Regions from separate parts of the Pandoraea vervacti genome, predicted to be linked through region 1. Evidence: predicted binding sites of a transcription regulator. Region 1 holds the regulator's gene; the other holds the start of a gene.
The links. Region 1 encodes HrcA, which represses chaperone genes, less so after heat shock. Its sites were predicted from a motif close to TTAGCACTCNNNNNNNNNGAGTGCTAA; they were not measured.
Positions count from the first base shown of each region.

Region 2: groES (co-chaperone GroES) is a predicted target of HrcA. The motif match lies at 1,914-1,940, and genes of this name have one in related genera.

Region 1 covers NZ_CP010897.2:4,544,723-4,549,029, reverse strand. The annotation lists gene recN (DNA repair protein RecN) at 1-1,578, opposite strand, end outside; gene UC34_RS19725 (NAD kinase) at 1,602-2,552, opposite strand; gene hrcA (heat-inducible transcriptional repressor HrcA) at 2,628-3,656, shown strand; gene UC34_RS26030 (collagen-like protein) at 3,903-4,307, shown strand, end outside.
Region 2 covers NZ_CP010897.2:4,174,373-4,178,679, forward strand. The annotation lists gene groL (chaperonin GroEL) at 1-1,496, opposite strand, end outside; gene groES (co-chaperone GroES) at 1,544-1,834, opposite strand; gene UC34_RS18145 (autotransporter outer membrane beta-barrel domain-containing protein) at 2,017-4,307, opposite strand, start outside.

The DNA of each region.
Region 1 (4,307 bases):
CTCGGTGCGCCCAAGCGGTTCGATTTCACTCATGGTCGTATCGCCGTCGCTGCGCTTGCTCACGCGCAGATGCTGGTGGCCGAGGGCTGCGACCTGCGGCAAATGGGTCACGCACAGCACTTGACGGCCCTGACCCAGTTCACGCAGCAGACGACCGACGACTTCCGCCACGGCGCCACCGATGCCGGAATCGACTTCGTCGAAAATGAGCGTCGGCGTGAGGCTCGCGCTGCTGGCGATCACCTGCAGCGCGAGGCTGATGCGCGCGAGTTCGCCGCCCGAGGCGACCTTGGCGAGCGGGCGCGTCGGCACGCCCGGATGACCCGCAACAAGGAACTCCACCGTCTCCAGCCCGAACGACTGCGGCTCGGACGTCGGCGCGAGCGCGACTTCGAAGCGCCCGCCGGGCATCGAGAGATCCTGCATGGCGCGGGTGACTTCGCGCGAGAGCGACGCCGCCGCCCGGGCGCGCGCTTTCGACAACTCCTTGGCAAGCTTCAGATAGGTCGCGTGGGCAGCATCGGCGGCCGCCTGCATGGCGGCGCTGTCGGCCGAGGCCGTCAATTCCTCCAATTGCGCGCGACGCTGCGCCAGTTCCGCCGGCAATTGCTCCGGTGTGACCCGGAACTTGCGCGCCGCCGAATGCAGGGCGTCCAGACGCTGCTCGACCACGGCCAGACGCTCCGGATCGAGATCGATGCGTTGCGCGTAATGCGTGAGCGAGTGGACCGCCTCGCGAAGCTGGATCTCGGCCGGTTCCAGCGCGGCGAGCGTATCCGCCAGAGCGGCGTCGATCTCGGCAAGTTCGCGAATCTGGTGCACGACATGGCCCAGCGAGGGGACAACGGCGCCATCGGCCTCTGCCAGCACATCGAGCGCGCCCTGCACGCCGTTGATGAGGCTGGCGGCGTGCGAGAGCCGGCGGTGCTCGGCGCTCACTTCGTCCCATTCCCCTTCGTGCGGATTGAGCTTGTCGAGTTCGGACGTCTGCCATTCGAGACGCTCGCGCTCCAGCTGCAGTTCGCGATCACGCCCATGCGCTTCTTCGCAGCGCTTGACGAGACGTCGCCATTCCTTGTGAGCCGCGGCGGCGTCTGCCGCGAGCGCCGTTGCGCCCGCATGGGAATCGAGCAGGCGACGCTGCGCGTCGGGGCGCAACAGTTGCTGATGCGCATGCTGGCCGTGTATGTCGACGAGCATTTCGCCGAGTTCGCGCAACTGCGCGAGCGTGGCGGGCGTGCCGTTGATGAAGGCGCGCGAGCGTCCGCCGGCGTCGAGCACGCGACGCAGCAGGACGCCGCCGTGTTCTTCCAGGGTGAGGGCCTGCGCTTGCAGCCAGGCTTCGAGATCGGGACGCGCCTGGGCGTCCGCAGCGAACTCAGCCGTAATGTCGGCGCGCGTCTGCCCGTTGCGCACCATGCTGGTGTCGCCGCGCTCGCCCATCGCGAGCGCCAGCGCATCGATCAGAATCGATTTGCCCGCGCCGGTCTCCCCCGAGAACACGGTGAAGCCGGCGGAGAATTCCAGATCGAGACGATCGACGATCACGAAATCGCGAATCGAGAGACTGCGTAGCATGGGATGTCGGGTAAGGCGTGGAGTCAGTTCTGCGGCGTATCTTCGTCGGAGATATGCTCGTTCCAGTGCAACTTGCGGCGCAGCGTGGCGTAGTAGTTGTAGCCGACCGGATGCAGGAACGTCACCTGATGCGCCGAGCGGCTCACCAGAATCTTGTCGCCCTGACGCAGTTCGGCAAACGACTGCATGTCGAAGTTCGCGCCGACTTCGCGCCCGCCCGTGATGGTGATGACGATGTCGCTCGAATCCGGCAGTACGATCGGACGGTTCGACAATGCGTGCGGTGCGATCGGCACGAGCACCACGCCGCCCAGGCGCGGATGCAGAATCGGACCGCTGGCCGAGAGCGCGTATGCCGTCGAGCCCGTGGGCGTGGCGACGATCAGGCCATCCGAGCGCTGCTTGTACATGAAGCGACCGTCCACGTCGACGCGCAGCTCGACCATCCCCGAAATCCCGGAGCGGTTCACGACCACGTCGTTGAACGCGAGCGTATCGAAGAGCGTCTGGCCGTCGCGCTCGATGCGTGCGGACAGGAGCGTGCGCTGCTCGGCTTCGAAGTGACCTTCGAGCATGGCGGGCACGACCTGACGCATCTCGTCGAGCGGGATGTCGGTGATGAAGCCGACGCGGCCGTGGTTCACCCCGATGAGCGGCACGTTCGAGGCGGCGAGCTGACGTCCGACGCCGAGCATCGTGCCGTCGCCGCCCACCACGACGGCCACGTCCGCCTGAGTGGCGATCTCCTGAATGTCGAGCGTGCCGTACGGATCGGCGCCTGCGCCGATGTTGTGCGCAGTGTCACGCTCGAAGACGACGTGATGCCCGCGCTGCGCAATGCATGCCGCCAGCGTGAGCAACGGTTCGGCGACGCCGTCGGCATGGTACTTCCCGACGAGCGCCACGGTCTTGAAGGGGCTCCCAGTTTTCATGCCGCCATTACACCATAAGTCGATGACAGCAACCATCGGCATGCACGGCCTGCGGCGGTTCTCGCGTCGGGGTTTGACGCACGCCGCGTACCTACATTTCGCGTTACAATTTTTGCCATGCTAGATCAACGTGCGCAAACACTTCTCAAAACCCTGATCGAACGGTACATCGCCGATGGCCAGCCGGTCGGCTCGCGCACGCTTTCGCGTTATTCGGGACTCGACCTGTCCCCGGCCACAATCCGCAACGTCATGGCGGACCTCGAAGCGCTCGGTTTCGTAGCGAGCCCGCACACGTCGGCCGGACGCGTGCCGACGCCGCGCGCTTACCGCCTGTTCGTCGACACCATGCTCTCGGTGCGACCGCTCGACGAGGCCGCGCACCATCTGGCGTCCCAGGTGCAAACGAGTCTTCAGCCGGGCGGCCCGCAGCAACTGGTGGCGTCTGCCGCACAGGTGCTCTCGCATCTGTCGCAGTTTGCCGGGGTGGTACTTACGCCGCGTCGCAGTCAGACCTTCCGTCACATCGAATTCCTGCGGTTGTCCGATAAGCGCGTGCTGCTCATCATCGTCACGCCCGATGGCGACGTGCAGAACCGTATCATCCTGACGGAAAAGGATTATTCTCCGGCGCAGCTGGTCGAGGCCGCGAACTATCTGAACGCCAATTTCGGCGGCCACAGCTTCGACGACGTGCGCACTTACTTGCGCGGTGAGCTCGACGCCCTGCGCTCGGACATGAGTGCGCTGATGCAAGCGGCCGTACAGGCCGGCAGCGATGCGATGGCCGACACCACACGCGAGAGCGTTTTGATTTCGGGAGAGCGCAACCTGCTGGGCGTGGAGGATCTGTCGTCGAACATGGAGCGGCTGCGCAAGTTGTTCGACGTGTTTGAGTCCAAGACAGGTCTGCTGCAATTGCTCGACGTGTCGAGCCGGGCCTCCGGCGTGCAGATCTTCATCGGCGGCGAATCCAGCCTCGTTCCTATCGAGGAGATGACGGTAGTCACCGCGCCCTACGAAGTCGACGGCCAGATCGTGGGCACGCTCGGCGTGATCGGGCCGACGCGCATGGCCTACGAGCGCGTGATCCCCATCGTCGACATCACCGCCAAGTTGCTCTCCAACGCGCTCAGTCATCACTGAGTTACAAACTCGTAGCATTCCTTTACACGCCTTTACACGGCTTTACACGCGGTCACACACGACGGGCTTACGCTCGAAGTGTCACCCTGGCGTTCCTCGATGCGTTCATGGCTAGGGGTGGCAGGCGTGCTGGGGGCGTTGTGCAATGTTGCGTCGGACGCTCGCAGCGAGGATTCGGACAGAACCCCACAAGGTGGCGGATGCAAGCCACGCGCAGTGTGCCCGTTGAACGGGCCCGGAGTGTTTATGAGATCCCTGACTTCCTGGCGGACGATCGTTCGCTCTCTCGGCACCGGGCTGGCGCTGGGCGCACTCGGCATGCTCGGTGTTGTGGGGCTGCCCGCACTGGCGCAAGCGCAAAGCGCTGATCCGCCGGGACGCGTTGCGCGGCTTAGCGAGTTCGACGGCACGGTGACGTATGCCCCGGCGGGCACCAGCGACTGGCGCTATGCCAACCGCAACCGGCCGCTCACTACAGGCGACGCCGTCTGGGTCGACCGTAACAGTCGCGCAGAGATGCACGTGGGCGGCACCGCAGTGCGCATGGGGGCTTCGACCAGCCTCGCGCTGTCCGCTGTGACCGACCAGAATGTGCAACTGAACGTAACGCAGGGCACCGTGGGCGTGCGGCTGCGCAGCTTCGATCCGAAT
Region 2 (4,307 bases), 370 kb from region 1:
ACCTTGGTCGGGTCCACAACGCCCATTTCCACCAGATCGCCGTACTCGCCGGTCGATGCGTTGTAGCCGTAGTTGCCCTTGCCGGCGACCACGTTGGCCACGACGACGCTGGCTTCTTCGCCACCGTTGGTGACGATCTGACGCAGCGGCTCTTCCATCGCGCGCAGCACGATCTTGATACCGGCGTCCTGATCAGCGTTGGCGCCCTTCAGGTCCGACACAGCCACGCGAGCGCGCAGCAGTGCAACACCACCGCCCGGGACGATGCCTTCTTCCACGGCAGCGCGGGTCGCGTGCAGCGCGTCTTCGACGCGTGCCTTCTTTTCCTTCATTTCGACTTCGGTCGCAGCGCCGACCTTGATCACGGCAACACCGCCGGCCAGCTTGGCCACGCGCTCTTGCAGCTTTTCACGGTCGTAGTCGCTGGTCGCTTCTTCGATCTGGGCACGGATCTGCTTGACGCGTGCTTCGATGTTCACAGCTTCGCCGGCGCCATCGATGATGATGGTGTTTTCCTTGCCGATTTCGATGCGCTTGGCCTGGCCCAGCTCTGCGAGCGTTGCCTTTTCGAGCGTCAGACCGATTTCTTCGGCGATGACCTGGCCGCCCGTCAGGATGGCGATGTCTTCCAGCATGGCCTTGCGGCGATCGCCGAAGCCCGGAGCCTTGACGGCGCAGGTCTTCAGGATGCCACGGATGTTGTTGACCACCAGCGTTGCGAGGGCTTCGCCTTCGACGTCTTCGGCGATGATCAGCAGCGGACGGCCAGCCTTGGCGACTTGTTCCAGAACCGGCAGCAGGTCACGGATGTTCGACACCTTCTTGTCGAACAGCAGGACGAACGGGTTCTCGAGGATCGCGACTTGCTTTTCCGGGGTGTTGATGAAGTACGGCGAGAGGTAGCCGCGGTCGAATTGCATACCTTCGACGACGTCCAGCTCGTCTTGCAGCGACTTGCCGTCTTCGACGGTGATCACGCCTTCCTTGCCGACCTTGTCCATCGCCTTGGCGATGTAGTCACCGATCGAGGTGTCGCTGTTGGCCGAGATCGAGCCGACTTGCGCGATTTCCTTGTTGGTGGTGCAGGGCTTGCTGATCTTGCGCAGTTCTTCGATGGCGGCAGCAACGGCCTTGTCGATACCGCGCTTGAGGTCCATCGGGTTCATGCCCGAGGCAACGTACTTCATGCCTTCGCGAACGATCGACTGGGCCAGCACCGTTGCGGTGGTGGTACCGTCGCCGGCGTTGTCGCTGGTCTTGGAAGCCACTTCCTTGACCATTTGCGCGCCCATGTTCTGGAGCTTGTCCTTGAGTTCGATTTCCTTGGCGACCGACACACCGTCCTTGGTCACGGTCGGGCCGCCGAAGCTGCGCTCGAGCACGACGTTACGGCCCTTCGGGCCCAGGGTCACCTTGACTGCGTTCGCGAGGATGTTGACACCCTCGACCATCTTGGAACGAGCGGCGTCGCCGAAAACGACTTCTTTAGCTGCCATTGCATTAACTCCTTGAATTCTTTACGTAGATGTCTGGGGGGACAGACTTACTTGGCCACGACAGCCATGATGTCTTCTTCGCGCATGACCAGCAGTTCCTGGCCATCCACCTTCACGCTCTGGCCGGCGTACTTGCCGAACAGAACACGGTCGCCCACCTTCACGTCGAGTGCGATCAACGCGCCTTTGTCGTCGCGCTTGCCCGGGCCGACCGCGAGGATTTCGCCTTGATCCGGCTTTTCAGCGGCGGCGTCCGGGATCACGATGCCCGAAGCAGTCTTCGTTTCGTTGTCCAGGCGCTTGACAATAACGCGGTCATGCAAGGGACGAAGATTCATTACAAGCTCCTCTTTCTCTCAGTGAGATCGTCAAAACTAAATATGCAATCATTTGCATATTGGGGAATTCATGGCGTTGTTAGCACTCTGCGCCAACGAGTGCTAATTATAGGGACGGGGTTTTACGATTTCAAGACGCGGGGTTTTCCCGGATGTCGAAAACGCTTCGATCTGCGGGCACTTCAGAACCGGTAGCGCACCTTCAGGCTGCCCGCCTGCGCGGATGCGCGCGCGGTGTTGACGAGCGCATCGTAGGCGAGGGAGACGTCCAGATGCTTTGCGAGCGTCACGCCGAAGCTCGCGCCAAGCGTCAGATAGCCGCGCGCCAGGGGAGTGCCGGGGGCCACGAAAATCGTGCCGTCCTGCGAGGCCACGTTGATGGCCCGTCCTGCATCGAGCAATTCGTAGGCATAGGCGGCGCGAAATTGCGCATGCATCGGTCGCCACGCCTCTCCGAACGCCTTGTCGAACGTTACGCCCACAAACGGCTGAAGGCTGCGCGTATTGTCCGTTGCAACGCGCAGATTCTGTCCGCCCGCCCCGCTTTCGTCGAAGCCGTTGGCGTGGAAGTAGGCGTAGCGCAAGCCGACACGCGGCGTAACCGCCACCCCGGCAACCGACAACGGCGCGCTCGCCTGTGCCGCGGCCGTGAACTCCTGCCCGATATGATCGCCTTGCGCTGTGCCGATGCCCGCGAAGGGGCGCTTCTGTGACATGAAATCAAGGCCATAACCTACCGAGGCCGCAACATCGACCGGACCGATTTCGCGACTCCCGTAGGCGGCCAGCCGCAGGGTGTCGATCGTGCCTGAGTTCGCCGTGCCCGCCTCCGAGAGATCCGCGTGGGAATAGCCGCCTGCCAACCCGACGGTATTGTCCCCCATGCGCTTGTGCGCGCCTGCGAGGAAGCCGTAACGGTTTTCCTGAAACCCTGGCTGACCATCGGCGCCCGACAAACGCCCGTGAAGTCCCGTCGCGCTCGCCCAGACCGTGGGGCCGTGCGCGACCGCATCGCCGCTCGACAGCCCCGTCCCTGCGGACCGCCTCGTGGCCTGGTCGAGCACCGCTGCCGTCGTTGACTGGGCGTTCATCACCGCTGCCGTGCCCAGGGCAGTAAAAACGCTCGTGTTCTTCGGCGCAACGACCACGCCCCCCGACGGATCCGAAGCGCCCGGACCGCCGGATGCCGGATCGTTGAGCGCGAGCGTCACGTCGTTTGCGCCGTAGCTCAGGGCGGAGCGCAGATTGCCAAGATCGGCACCGGCCGACACCGCCTCGGTCACCGAGGAAAATCGCCCGCTCACACCGTTCGCGGCGCTCAACAAGGTGTATCGCGTCGACCGATAGGTGCCCGGGTCGTAGGTAATCGCCAGCACGCCGTTCAATGTCGCGCTGCCCGATACCTTGAGCAGCGACGCTGTCGTCGGGCTGACCTCGATCGCCAGCGTAGCGTTCGACGCTTGCGCGTAGTTTCCAGCGACGCTCAACGTACCGATGGACCCGCCCGGCGCCACGATGCCGCCGTTGGTCACATTGCCGAGGATCGTGCCGTGCCCGCGCAGCGTGCCCAGGGAACCGACCGCGACGTCGCCGCCCTGCACCGCGCGCGCGTGCGCGGCGTCGCCGATCTCCAGCGTGCCCGCCGCAACGGTGGTCGTGCCGGTAAAAGCGGTGCTTGTCCCATTGAGCACCAGCATGCCGGTGCCCCGTTTGACGAAAACCCCGTTGCCGGTGAGGTCGCCGGCGTAGGTGGCGTCGCTCGCAGCATCGACCGTCAGCGTGCTCGTGCCAACGGCGAAGCGCGTGCCCGCCGCACCGGACAAGCCGGAGAGGGTGAGCGCGCCGGCGGCGGAAGCATCGAACGTAGCGTCACTGCCGACCAGCGTCACTGTCGTCGCCGGCGACAACCGTCCGCCAGCGATGAGCGCGAGCGTGCCCGCATTGATTGTCGTCGCGCCGGTATAGGTGTTCACGCCCGCCAGCGTCTGCGTGCCGCCGTTCAGCGTCAGGCCGCCTGTACCGGCGATCGTGCCCGAGAAGACGCCCGCCGCCTTCGTCAGCGTCAGCGTTCGCGCCCCGAGCGAGACCGTCCCGAGTCCTGTCAGGGCCGTGAGTGAGGCGCCAGTCGTTGTTGCGGAAATGTCGAGCGTGCCGTTATTCGCCACACCGCTCGACGACGCAACGCTTCCGGCGCCGGTCAGGGCCAGCGCCGCGCCGTTATCGATGGTCGTCGCGCCGGAATAGGTATTCACGCCGGTGAGCGTCTGCGTGCCGCCGACCAGGTGTATGCCACCGGCGCCGTCGATGACGCCATCGAATGCCCCGCTCGCATTGGTGAGCGATAGCGTCTGGCTGCCGAGTCGCACGGCACCACCGCCGGCAAGCGCTTTGATCGAGGTGCCAGCCGTCACGCCCGAAATGTCGAACACACCGCCCACGCCGCCCACACCGGCCACCGTCACGCCCGACGATG